Regions from separate parts of the Mesorhizobium sp. CO1-1-8 genome, predicted to be linked through region 2. Evidence: riboswitches for the same ligand, from Rfam matches in the RefSeq annotation. Region 2 holds a riboswitch; each other region holds the start of a gene.
What was found. Region 2 has a riboswitch for cobalamin ahead of bluB (5,6-dimethylbenzimidazole synthase). Riboswitches for the same ligand answer to the same signal wherever they lie in the genome.

Region 1: another riboswitch for cobalamin. It lies ahead of LB558_RS12080 (CbtB domain-containing protein); the one in region 2 lies ahead of bluB (5,6-dimethylbenzimidazole synthase).
Region 3: another riboswitch for cobalamin. It lies ahead of LB558_RS07425 (energy-coupling factor ABC transporter permease); the one in region 2 lies ahead of bluB (5,6-dimethylbenzimidazole synthase).

What each region holds. Positions count from the first base shown of each region.
Region 1 is NZ_JAIUGZ010000005.1:104,853-109,059, reverse strand. It holds gene LB558_RS12085 (MFS transporter) at 1-1,153, shown strand, start outside; cobalamin riboswitch at 1,217-1,412, shown strand; gene LB558_RS12080 (CbtB domain-containing protein) at 1,448-1,627, shown strand; gene LB558_RS12075 (CbtA family protein) at 1,643-2,434, shown strand; gene cobU (bifunctional adenosylcobinamide kinase/adenosylcobinamide-phosphate guanylyltransferase) at 2,427-2,942, shown strand; gene cobO (cob(I)yrinic acid a,c-diamide adenosyltransferase) at 2,944-3,558, shown strand; gene cbiB (adenosylcobinamide-phosphate synthase CbiB) at 3,598-4,207, opposite strand, start outside.
Region 2 is NZ_JAIUGZ010000002.1:405,326-409,532, forward strand. It holds gene LB558_RS05325 (hypothetical protein) at 28-1,011, shown strand; partial or broken gene bluB (5,6-dimethylbenzimidazole synthase) at 1,182-1,808, opposite strand; cobalamin riboswitch at 1,811-1,993, opposite strand; gene LB558_RS05335 (histone deacetylase family protein) at 2,172-3,098, shown strand; gene LB558_RS05340 (exodeoxyribonuclease VII small subunit) at 3,102-3,353, shown strand; gene LB558_RS05345 (DUF2277 domain-containing protein) at 3,464-3,730, shown strand; gene LB558_RS05350 (pirin family protein) at 3,771-4,207, shown strand, end outside.
Region 3 is NZ_JAIUGZ010000003.1:208,448-212,654, forward strand. It holds gene LB558_RS07415 (hypothetical protein) at 34-330, opposite strand; gene LB558_RS33160 (methyltransferase domain-containing protein) at 547-792, opposite strand; gene LB558_RS07425 (energy-coupling factor ABC transporter permease) at 1,081-1,758, opposite strand; cobalamin riboswitch at 1,794-2,000, opposite strand; gene LB558_RS07430 (PepSY-associated TM helix domain-containing protein) at 2,061-3,461, opposite strand; gene LB558_RS07435 (hypothetical protein) at 3,546-3,737, opposite strand; gene LB558_RS07440 (SCO family protein) at 3,782-4,207, opposite strand, start outside.

The sequences.
Region 1 (4,207 bases), on a different contig from region 2:
CGCGGACGCGCGCACCTTCGCCTCGCTCTATGCGGTTGAATCCTTTGCTCGCGCCACGGTGTCGAGCGTCATCCCGATCCAGGCCTATGAGATCCTGCACAACGAGCAGATCGTCTCGATCCTCTACACCGTGGTGGCGATGCTCGGCCTGTCGGTGACATTGTTCATGCCGATGCTGATCCGCCGCTTTGCCCGCCGCTGGGTCTACACATCAGGCGCCTGCCTGCTGGCCATCGGCTCGCTGTTCTTCGTCACCGACACGCTTGCCGGGCAACTGGCCGGCATGCTGTGCCGGGTGATGGGCGCCAGCGCGCTGTCGATCACGCTCAACCTCTACATCATGGACCACATCCGCAAGACCGACTTCATGCAGGCCGAATCGCTGCGCATGGCGTGGTCGATGCTGGCCTGGACCGGCGGGCCGACGCTAGGCATCTTCCTCTACACGCGCTTCGGCGTCTATGCCGCGCATGGTGCGGTCGCGGTGTTCGCGTTAGCCCTGCTGGCACTGTTCTGGACCTACCGGCTCGGCGACAACCCGTCGATCCGCCCGGGCAAGACGCGACCAGTCAACCCGCTCGCCAATATCGGCCGCTTCGTCGCGCAGCCCAGGCTCAGGCTGGCCTGGCTGATCGCCTTTGGGCGCTCCTGTTTCTGGACGACGTTCTTTGTCTATGGGCCGCTGTTCATGGTCGTTACGGGTGAGGGCAAGCTGGCCGGCGGCCTGCTGGTTTCGGCCGGCAACGCGCTTTTGTTCATGGCGATTTTCTGGGGCAAGGCAGGAAAGCGCTTTGGCGGCCGCGGGACCATGACATTCGCCTATTTCGCGATGTCGGCCGCGCTGCTTGCGGCGGGTTTCGTTGGCGAAACCGTGCCGCTGCTTACCGGCGCCTTCCTGCTCTGCGGCGCCTTCTTCACCATTGCGCTCGACGCACTCGGCTCGACCGCCTTCATGCGCTCGGTGCGCTCCTACGAAAGATCGCAGATGGCGGCGGTCTACCGCACCTATCTCGACTTTTCCGAGCTGACGCCGCCGCTGGTCTATTCGGTGGTGCTGGCCTTCTTCGGCCTGGGCTCGGTGTTCGTCACGCTCGGCCTGCTGGCGGCGGTCTGCGGCTTTGTGACGTGGCGCTATCTGCCGAAATCGCTTTGACCCATGGCGCATTCGCAATGGTCGCCGGCGGAATTTGGTTTGCCGGGGGCGAGGATTCTGCCTATAGTCACCAGTGTCGCCGGTTCCATTTTGGAGCCAAGAGGGAATGCGGTGAGGGCGAATTCGCCCAATGCCGTGGCTGCCCCCGCAACTGTGTGCGGTAGTCCTCTCCATATGCCACTGAAGATTTTTCTTCGGGAAGGTGGGGAAGGACGCTGATCCGTGAGCCAGGAGACCTGCCGGCGACAGGAAACTGACTTCGATGCCCTCGGGTGGAGGGCGAAAGGACAAGACATGACTACCGCTTCCGTCTCCCTCGGCGCCTCCGTCTCCTCGCAGTCGCGCTTCATGCAGCTCGCGCTTGCCGCGCTGCTAGGCATTTTCGTGATAGGCTTTGTCGGCTTCTCGCATATCGATGCGGTCCACAACGCGGCTCACGACTATCGCCATTCGATGGCGTTTCCTTGTCACTGACGAGGGGCTGACATCATGAATCTGTTTCGCAACGTCGTGTTCATCGCGGCGACCGCAGGGCTCGTGGCCGGCGTCGTTCTCGCCTGCCTGCAGGCCTATGCCACCGTGCCGCTGATCCTGAAGGCCGAAGTCTACGAACAGGCGGGCGGCGGGCATCACCATGACCATGCCGCTCCGGCCGCAACGGATAGCAATGCGATGAGCACAACTGCTCCGGCGGGAGATACCATGAGCTCTGCCGCCCCGGCGGCGGAAGCCGCTCCGGCAGACGAAGGCTGGGCGCCGGCAGACGGTTTCGAGCGTTTCGCCTTCAGCGTGCTTGCCAACATCGTCACCGGCATCGGCTTCGCGCTGATCCTGGTCGCGGTTTCCGAATTCGCTGGCGGCATCGGCGGTTGGCGCCAGGGCGTGTTCTGGGGCCTGGCCGGCTTTGCCGTGTTCACGCTGGCGCCGGGCCTCGGCCTGCCGCCGGAACTGCCGGCCATGCCGGCCGCCGATCTCACCCAGCGCCAGATCTGGTGGTGGGCAACGGTGGCGGCAACCGCTGCCGGTCTCGGCCTGATCGCTTTCCGAAAGTCGCTGCCGCTGGCGATCCTTGCCGTCCTTTTGATCGTCGCACCGCATGTTGTCGGTGCACCGCAGCCCGACAGTTACGAGACGGCGATTCCGGAAGGGCTGCATCACCAGTTCGTGGTGGCGGTGACCGTCACCAATCTGGTGTTCTGGCTGGTGCTCGGCGCGGTCGTCGGCGTGGTGCGCGGCCGCTTCACCGGCACCGCGACCAGCCTGCGCGACAGCTTTGCCTGATCGCAAGACACTGACCTTCCTCATCGGCGGTGCGCGCTCCGGCAAGAGTGTGCACGCCGAAATTTTGGCGACCGCCTTGCCGCCGCCCTGGACCTATGTCGCCACGGCGCAAGCCTATGATGACGAGATGCGCGAGCGCATCGCGCTGCACCGATCGCGGCGCGGCGAAGGCTGGACGACCATCGACGCACCGCTCAATCTCGCCGGTACGCTTGCTGCCTTGCCGGAGGATCGGCCGGTGCTCGTCGACTGCCTGACGCTGTGGCTGACCAACCATATGCTGGCCGAACACGATTTCGACCTTGAATGCCGGCGCTTGGCGGAGGTGCTGTCGCGGCCGCGGGGACCCTGGTTCGTGGTGTCCAATGAGGTCGGACAAGGCATCGTGCCGGAAAATGCACTGGCGCGCCGGTTTCGCGATGCCGCCGGTCGGCTCAACCAGCAGGTCGCCGCTGTCGCCGATACGGTGCTGCTGATGGTGGCGGGGCTGCCGCTCAAGGTGAAATGACATGACCGACATCGACGATAAGGACGAAGAACGCCACCGCGCCAAGATGGCCAAGCGCAAGGCGGTGCAGGATGCCGAAGTGGCGAGCAAGACGGTCGAGAAGGGGTTGCTGATCGTCAACACCGGTCCCGGCAAGGGCAAGAGCACGGCTGCCTTCGGGCTGGCGCTGCGCATGCTCGGCTACGGCAAGCGTGTCGGTGTCGTCCAGTTCATCAAGGGCAAATGGCACACCGGCGAGAAGGACGCGTTTGCTGCCTTCGGAGACCGCGTCGTCTGGCACGCGATGGGCGAGGGGTTCACCTGGGAAACGCAGGATCTGAAGCGTGACATCGCCGCCGCCGAAGCCGCGTGGGCCAAGGTGCTCGAACTGATGGCCGATCCGTCGATCAGCCTGCTGGTGCTGGACGAACTGAACATTGCCTTACGCTACGACTACCTCGATCTCGACAAGGTGGTTGCAGCGTTGAAAGCGCGGCGCGAGGGCCTGCATGTCGTCGTCACCGGCCGCAACGCCAAGCCGGCGCTGGTCGAGGCCGCCGACCTGGTCACCGAGATGGGCGTTACCAAGCACCATTTTTCCGCAGGCGTGAAGGCTCAGCAGGGGATCGAGTTCTGAACGCTTCTTATCCTCCCCACAAGGGGAGGGTAAAGTGGGTCACACCACGATAACGATGACCGAAACCAACCCAAACAGCGCGATCAGCAGATAGTCGGCGACGCGATAGAGTTTCAGCGCTTGCCTGATGTCGAGGCTGTCGGCTTCGCGGCGGCCGCCTTCGCCCATGAAGACGTCGTCGACCAGCACGCCGCCGTAGCTGCGCGGCCCGGCGAGCGCCAGGCCGAGCGCACCGGCCATCGCCGCTTCCGGCCAGCCGGCATTGGGCGAGCGGTGTTTTTTCGCGTCGCGCCATACCGCATGCCAGGCATTTTTCGCATCAGCGCCTTTGACGAAGAACGCCGCGAGCACGATCAGCAGCGCCGTCAGCCGCGACGCCGGCAGGTTGATCCAGTCGTCGAAGCGCGCCGCCGCCCAGCCGAACGCCTCGTGGCGCGGGGTGCGGTGGCCGATCATCGAATCGGCGGTGTTGGCGGCCTTGTAGGCGGCGCCGCCGGCCAGGCCGCCGACGCCGGTCCAGAAGGCAGGGGCGACGATGCCGTCGGAAAAATTCTCGGCCAGGCTCTCGATCGCCGCGCGGCAGACACCGGCCCTGTCGAGCGTTTCGGGGTCGCGGCCGACGATCCGCGAAACGGCAAGGCGGGCCAAA
Region 2 (4,207 bases):
CATCTCTGAGGCGGAGATTCGGGGCACATGTGGGATTTTGAGGTCGGCCGGTCGGTGTCCATCATGATGCGGACCTGGCCTTTCATCGTCTTTCGCATGATCGTCTATTTCGGCATCACGCTGGCCTACATCATGGCGACCGGCACCGGCGCTTCGGTCGGCTATGGCGTCGGCCATATCTCCACTGATCCCGACGGGTCGCCGTCCTTTGCCCTGTGGGGTGGGGTGGTCGGTTTCGGTATCGTCTCGATCGCGGTCTACTGGATCCGCGAATACATCCTCTATATCGTCAAGGCCGGCCACATCGCCGTCATGGTTCATCTGATCGACGGCCGCGACATTCCCGGCGGTCAGGATCAGATCGCCTATGCCAAGGATATCGTCACCCAGCGTTTTGCCGAGGCCAACATCCTTTTCGCCGTCGACCAACTCGTCAAGGGTGCCATCGGCGCCATCACCGGCGTGCTCGGCGGTATCGCCGCCTTCCTGCCGATCCCGGGCCTGAGCGGCCTGGTCTCCTTCATCAATACGGTGATCCGCCTGTCGCTGACCTATGTCGACGAGATCATCCTCGGCTACAACATCCGCATCAATTCAGCCTCGCCCTTCGAGACGGCGCGCCAAGGCGTCGTGCTCTATGCCCAGAACGGCAAGGTCATGGTCAAGAACGCCGTCTGGCTGGCGGTCATCATGTGGGGCGTGTCGTTCATCATCTTTCTGATGATGCTGGCGCCTGCCGGTGCGATTCTGTTCCTGATGCCTGGCCAACTCGCCGGGTGGGCTTTTGTGCTCGCCATCGTCTTCGCCTGGGCATTCAAGGCGGCGTTCATTGAACCCTTTGCCATCGCCTGCCTGATGCAGGTCTATTTCAAGACCATCGCGGGCCAGATGCCGGATCCGGCCTGGGACGCCCGGCTGGCCGAGGCGTCGTCGAAGTTCAGGGAGCTCAAGGACAAGGCGCTGGCCTCCTTCGGCGGTTCGCGCTGGGGCACGGCCGGCGCGACACCCTGATCGGCTGGGCGGATGGTGTCTGGTGCGGCAGAAACGGTGTTGAGGCGCGCCACGGTGGATTTGAGCTGTGTCTCGCCTTGCCCGGAAAAAGTCTCGCTCATGATCAGCTCCGGCAGCGGCAGCCGCCGTCCCCAGCCGTGCGTTTCAAGGTCCGGTTTGGGAGCGAACTCGGAAACACGGCCGACGCAGAGATAGGCGACCGGCGTTACGTGATCCGGAATGGCCAACAGCCGCCTTAGCGCCGCAGCCTCGATGATGCTCACCCAGCCGACGCCAACGCCCTCGGCACGCGCGGCCAGCCAGAAATTCTGCACCGCGCAGACGGTGCTGTAGAGATCCATCTCCGGATTGTGCCAGCGTCCCAGCGGCGAACCCTTCGAGCGCTGCCGATCGCAGGTGATGCAGATGTTGAGCGCGCTCTCGCAGATGCCTTCCAGCTTGAGCTTGCGGTACAGCGCCTGTTTTTCCGCCTCGATCGCCGGCAGTTCCTGCTCGCGCGCGGCCAGGAACAGGTCGCGCACCCTTTCGCGTCGCTCGATGTCACGAATGACAATGAAATTCCATGGCTGCATGAAGCCGACCGATGGCGCGTGATGGGCAGCAAGCAGCAGCCGCGCCAGCACGTCGTCATCGATCGCGGTGGGCAGGAAATGGCTGCGCACGTCACGCCGCGTGAACATGGCGCGATAGACCGCATCGCGCGCATTCTGGTCAAATCCATCGTCAATGGCAGCGGTCATATGTTCCGGCATCGCTCGTCCCCTTGCGATTGCAATCCATGCCACCCGCCTGACCATGCGGATGACGATGCCTGCCAGGCCGGTCTTCTGGCTCGGGATCAACCCGCGTCCGGTGCCTTCCCGTCATCGACAGTGGCATTTACCGGCGCGGTCCCCCTCACAGCGTTGGGCACGCCACGGAGTTCAACCGTGTTCCCGATTCTCCCGCCAGAGCATTTGCAGCCAAGTGGAATCACTTGGCGTCGCAGAATGCGGCTAAAACAAACAGACAGGCGGGCACCAGGCAGTACCAGGGACCTTACGCCGAAGCGCCGGCGAGGCCAATGCCTGCGGCGACGCGAATGGACGCAGTCGCGATTTTCCCCAGTCATCGGCCGCCCGTGCATGGCCTTTGTCGATCCGGGTCACTAGATTAGGACGATGACCACCCGTCTCTACACCCATCCGATCTTCCTCGAGCATCTCACGCCGCCCGGACATCCCGAGCGGCCCGACCGCCTGCGTGCCATCGAGCGCGTGCTCGATGAGGAAGCCTTTGCCGGGCTCGATCGTATCCAGGCGCCGGAAGGCGACGAGGCCACCATCCTCTACGCGCATCCCGCCGATTTCGTCGCCCGCGTGCGCGCCGCCATCCCCGACGAGGGGATTGCCCGCATCGATGCCGACACCACTGCCAGTCCGAAGAGCTGGCAAGCGGCGATCACCGCGATCGGCGCCGCCAACGCCGCCGTTGATGACGTCTTTTCGGGCCGCGCCGACAATGTCTTCGTCGCCGCCCGGCCGCCTGGCCACCACGCCGAAAAAACCACGGCGATGGGCTTTTGCCTGTTCAACACGGCGGCGATCGCGGCGCGCTATGCGCAGAAGAAACACGGTGTCGAGCGCGTCGCCATCGTCGATTGGGACGTGCATCACGGCAATGGCACGCAGGATATTTTCTGGAACGATCCGTCGGTGCTCTATTGCTCGACACACCAGATGCCGCTTTATCCCGGCACCGGAGCGAAGAACGAAACGGGCGCCGGCAACATCGTCAACGCGCCTTTGGCGCCGCAGACCGGCAGCGAGGTGTTTCGCGATGCCTTCCTGTCGCGCGTCCTGCCCGCGCTCGACAATTTCGCGCCCGACCTGATTATCATTTCGGCGGGGTTCGACGCGCATCACCGCGATCCCCTGGCCGAAATCAATCTGACCGAGGATGATTTCGACTGGGCGACCGGCCAGCTGATGCAGCGCGCCGCACGCCACAGCGGCAACCGGCTCGTCAGCCTGCTCGAGGGCGGCTACGATCTGCAGGGATTGGCATTTTCGGTCGCCGCCCATGTCGGGCGACTGATGAAAGGATGAATGATGGCTGGTGAGACCAACGAAGACGTCAAGGCGATGAGCTTCGAGCAGGCACTCGATGCGCTGGAGAAGATCGTCGATGATCTGGAGCGTGGCGACGTGCCGCTCGACCAGTCGATCCGGATCTATGAACGTGGCGAGGCGCTGAAGGCGCATTGCGATCGGCTGCTGAAGGCCGCCGAGGACAAGGTCGAGAAGATCAGGCTGTCGCGCGACGGCAAGCCGGTTGGAACGGAGCCACTCGACGCGGATTGAGGCCCGGTCCGAACGATGGCTCGCCTCACCGGTTTTTGGACATGATCATGATCGAGGATATGACTCGTTCCGATTGAAACAGCTCAAGGACAAGAGGAGATACGGAAGCGATGTGCAGAAACATCAAGACCCTGTTCAATTTTGATCCACCGGCAACCAATGACGAGGTGCGCGACGCGGCTCTTCAGTTCGTCCGCAAGCTGAGCGGAACGACGCGGCCCTCGAAGCAGAACCAGCACGCCTTCGACCATGCCGTCGAAGCCATCGCGGCCTCGGCGCGCGAACTGCTCGATTCCCTGGAAACCCATCAGCATCCGCGTAATCGCGAAGAGGTGGCGGCCAAGCTGCGGGCAAAGGCAGCCATCCGGTTCGCCTAATGCCGTCAAAGCAGCCATTGGACGCTGACAAGGAGATTCCATGAGCTTCTTCCCCGGGAAAGACCCTGAGGCAGGCGACGCCTTTGCCAGCGACCAGATCGAGCTGATGGTCATCCCGAACGCCAAGGACATCGGTGGTTTTCAGGTGCGCCGTGCCCTGCCGACGGCAAAAAGGCGGCTGGTCGGGCCGTTCATCTTCTTCGACCGCATGGGTCCCGCGATCCTGCGGGCCGGCCAGGCGCTCGACGTCCGTCCGCATCCGCATATCGGACTGTCGACAGTCACCTATCTGTTCGACGGCAAGATCCGGCACCGCGACTCACTCGGCACCGAAATGGTCATTCAGCCCGGCGACGTGAATTTGATGACCGCCGGCCGCGGCATCGTCCATTCGGAGCGTACGCCGGAGGAACTGCGTGGCGCGCCGATGTCGGTATCCGGCCTGCAGACATGGCTGGCGCTGCCGGACGACAAGGA
Region 3 (4,207 bases), on a different contig from region 2:
CTAGCCCGGATCGGCAATCGGTGCGGGTGTCACCTAACTTTTACGGATGGCCTGATTGGACGTGCTGAATATCGCTATACCGATTTTGGGACCGAGCGTGCCGATAGAAGCATATTTACTCCCTTCGGCGCCGATCTGTCGATAAACGAAGTGCGGATTGGCCTCACCTATAAGTACGGCGATCGTGGTCAGGATGTTGGGTAGCCGAGGCGGAGAACCGCCACTCATGCCATCGAAAAAAACGCGGCCGATGATCTTCCTCGGCAAGCCGCCATGGATCGCTCGAATTTTGCTCCGCGTGGTCAGCTCATCTTCGCACACCTGTCGCAACGAGCCATTCCGTTTCCGAGTTCGGCCTTCGTACCTCGGTGTCGCTGAACCCGGCATCTTGCAAGGCTGCAATGACCTCGTCCGGCTCGCGCGAGGTAAAGATATCTTCTGGCATGTTCATCCGGTCCATATACGCCTTGGAAGGAAGCCCAACACGAATCGCCCACCCGGCGCGAGAACTCGTGCGAGCTCCGCGGATCCAGCTCTAAGGCTCTGTCAGAAGTATACTGTGTGGACGCTGAGGGCTTTGTCGAATGTGGCATCCGGCAAGGGCAGTTTTTCGACCGTCCCGACGCGGAACTCGGCTCGTCCGGCGCGCACTGCATCACCGAACTGGCGGGCGGCAGCGCTCACCACATCCTGTGAGCGATCAACACCGCAGACGAATGCCGCGTCCTGGAGAAGTCGCGGCAACGCCCATAGACGTGAACTTTGCCTTCCAGAATCGTGTGCTGTTCCCACATCATCACATCCACTTCCCCTGCAGGCTGGCGCAATACTGGGTCAGCAGTGTCAGGCAAATGACGAGACTGTCCAGCGCGACCATCATCGGTGCCGTGGATCTACTAACCCGCCCCCGCGAAGGCATCGACATAGTTCTCACTCAGTCCATGCGCAGGGTTGCGGCGGGAGCTAAAGAAAAATTTCGACATTGTGGGGGGATCACCAGACCAATCGATTGACGCGAAATGGCGGCAGGAATGCCTGCCGCCATTTCAATCCGGAGACGATCCCCTTTAGTAAAATCGATCAAGCCGGATTGTAGAGCCGACGTTCGATGAAAGCGCTGCCGCGCAGAGCGACAACAGTTCTGGCGCATGCCAGAACGGCGAGGTCGGCGAGCGGTTCGACGATTATCACCAGCATGTATGCTCCGCCGAACGCTGCAATGGAATGGACGTTGTCAGCACCGAAACCCTGTCCATAGAGCGCCCAGAATGCGACCCATGCGACGATACCGGCTTGGTAGCTGGTCGAGAGCGCCAGGGCTTGTCTGTACTTCAGGTCGATATAGGGCGTCGCCGGCGCGATGATCCTGCCCGCCAAGGCTGTCAGTCCAAAGAGCGGTACGAGCAGCGTCGTTATGTTCATCCCGTACTGAGGGAGATCGAACGAGGCAAAGAACAGGCCCTGGGCCAGCAGGCCTAGGGCCAATCCGATCGCTGCAGGCGCGGCGCCAAAGATCAGAAACAACGTCGAACCGAGGATCAGATGCACCTCCGAAACGCCGACGGAATAGTGCGGCAACACCTCGAAAAAGCAGAATACAAGAGCCGTCGTCATGAAGCTGCGCAGGAGGAGTGGCAAGGGGCCGCTCTCCGTCACGCTGCGCCAGGCAAGCTTGATCGAGTAGGCGCCAGCGCCAGCGGCGGTGAGGTAGCTCAACCAGATCTTTGAATCGCTCACAAGTCCAGGTTCGATATGCATATCGTTCTCCTTTGCCGCCGCACCCGACGACGTTTGGGTTGATCGATGCGCACGGCCAGTCTCCTGACTCGAGCGTCTCCGAGACCTTTCGTCTTCCCAGCTCCCCGACCGGGTCGCCAGTGACTTTCTCGAAAGGCTGCTCTTCGCATAACGTCGCGGGGCGGTCGGGTTTCGGCCGGTTCGGCCTGCCCATTCCCACTTCCGAACGGGTGCGTTCGGAAACCATGCGCACCAAGTGAGAGACGAGGAGGCTGGCATTCTACCAGCTCACATTCGTCAATGAGAGTGTCAGTCGACGGTCCTCAAGCCCTCGCTGCCTGGAAACCTGCCTCCTTCAGACGCTTGGGCAACAGGAAATCAATAATGGCAAAGGCCAGGATGCCCAGTCCGGTCAGCGGGAAGATGATGGAAACCGCAATAGCGATCGCCAGGACGGCTACCGGGATCCTGTAGTTGCGGGGGTAGAGAGGCGCGCCCAGCCGCCCCGCCGGCCTGCGCTTCCACCACATAAGGACGCCCGAGAGCGCCATGGCGATGACGGAGAGGCAAAAGAGTAGGTTGAGCGCAGTATTCCACCACCCGAGATTGGCTTGGTGTAAGGCAATGCCGACTGCCATCGCCTTGCCGGCCAACCCATAGTCGGCGAAGCGCACGTCGGCCAGAATCTTGCCGCTGTAGCGATCGATATGGATGGTACGGTCGCCAAAAGGATTATGGGTGTCGGCATTCATGGAGTCGGCCGAAACCGTGTAGACGCCACCCGCGTCCTGCGGCGCGTTGATGCGGAACTGCTCGGTAAAGCCGTTGGCATGGGCGTAGGCGGCAACCGTATCGAGATTGACAGTCCCCGTTTCCAATCCGGCGGTGCCCGCCTGTGAGCCGGACTTCGGCATTGGAGTCTGCTCCAGTGTCCAGGGGACTTCCTTCATCGCGCCATGGTTCATGCCGGCATGGGTCTTATCGGAAAGCGGGACATTGTCCCATTTGGCCGCAGGGAACGTGCTCCAGGCCTGAACTATCTTGGCGCCCCAAATGCCGGTCCATGACAGGCCGGAGAGCAGAAAGAAAAGCAGAACGACCGAGACGTAGAATCCGAGCGACACGTGCAGGTTTTTCCAAAAGCTGCGTCCGCCCTGCGTCAGGTTCGGCAACAATGCTCGCGCGAGCGAGGTGCTATTGCGCGGCCACCACATGTAGAGACCGGTCAGGATCAGCACGATACCGAGACCGGCCGCGACTTCGATTAGCCGGTCACCAACATCACCCATCAGCAAGGTGCCATGTATGTTGTCGGCCCAGTAGAACCAGGTGTCGTCCTTGGCGATCGTGTCCAACACCTTGGGCCCGTGCGGATCGACGGCGACGACATTGTCCTTGCCGTTGCCTTGAACAATGAAAACGGTGGCTCGGTCGTCCTCCTGTGGCACGACCATGAGCTTCAGCGTGCCTGCGGGGATCGCGGCGACGGCGGCCGCCGACTGTGCTTCATAAGAGGCACGCTCGCCACCTGGCCCTACGTAGTGCTTGGCACCGAGGAAGGTTTCGATTGAGTTGCCGTAGACCATGATCAGCCCGGTACAGGCGAGCACAGTCAGGAACGGGATGACATAGAGGCCGGCATAGAAGTGCCAGCGCCAGATGGCGCGATAGAGCCGGGTGCTGACAGCGGTTTCCAGCTGCGCCGCAAGCGTTGCGGTGGACATCGATGATTCTCCGGTAGGACGGACTTGTGACCGCCATTGCTAACGTGATGGAAGAGGCGGCCACGCGGACGCGGCCGCCCCTATTCAATCGCGGCCCATGCCGGGCAGCACATGATGAAAGAGGATGGCGGCCTGGCCGAACGGCCACGCGGCCACAAAGGCGTCGAAGACACCCGGACCGTCGTTGTCGAGATAGAAAGGCGACCATCCGGGGGATTGCGTCACGATCCACACAAAGACGGCCAGGCCCGCCCCCGCGCCGATGAGGAAGGTCAAGCCCACCTCCAGCCATGGCCTGCAAATCTGGGTGTGGCCCGACTTCATGTTGCTGCTCCGACGAGCTTGCGTAGCTTCTGGAGTCGCATCGCCATCTCCTCACCGTAGGAGATCGTGCCCACGAACTGCCCATCGGCGTCCATCAGAAACATTGTCGCCGTGTGGTCCATTGTGTAGTCGCCGTCGTCTGTCGGCACCCTCTTGTAGTAGATGCGGTACTCCTTCCCGACGGCAGCGATTTCGGCTTCTGTTCCCGTCAGGCCGGTGATGTGCTTGTCGAACGATTGCAGGTAGCGCGCCATGAATTTCGGCGTGTCTCGGATGGGATCGATGGAGACGAACAGCACCCGAAGCTTGTCGGCTTCAGGCCCTAAGCCCTTTAGCGCTTCCGTCGTTTCCCATAGCGTCGTCGGACACACTTCGGGGCAGCGGGTAAAGCCGAAGAAGATGACGAACGGCTTGCCCCGAAG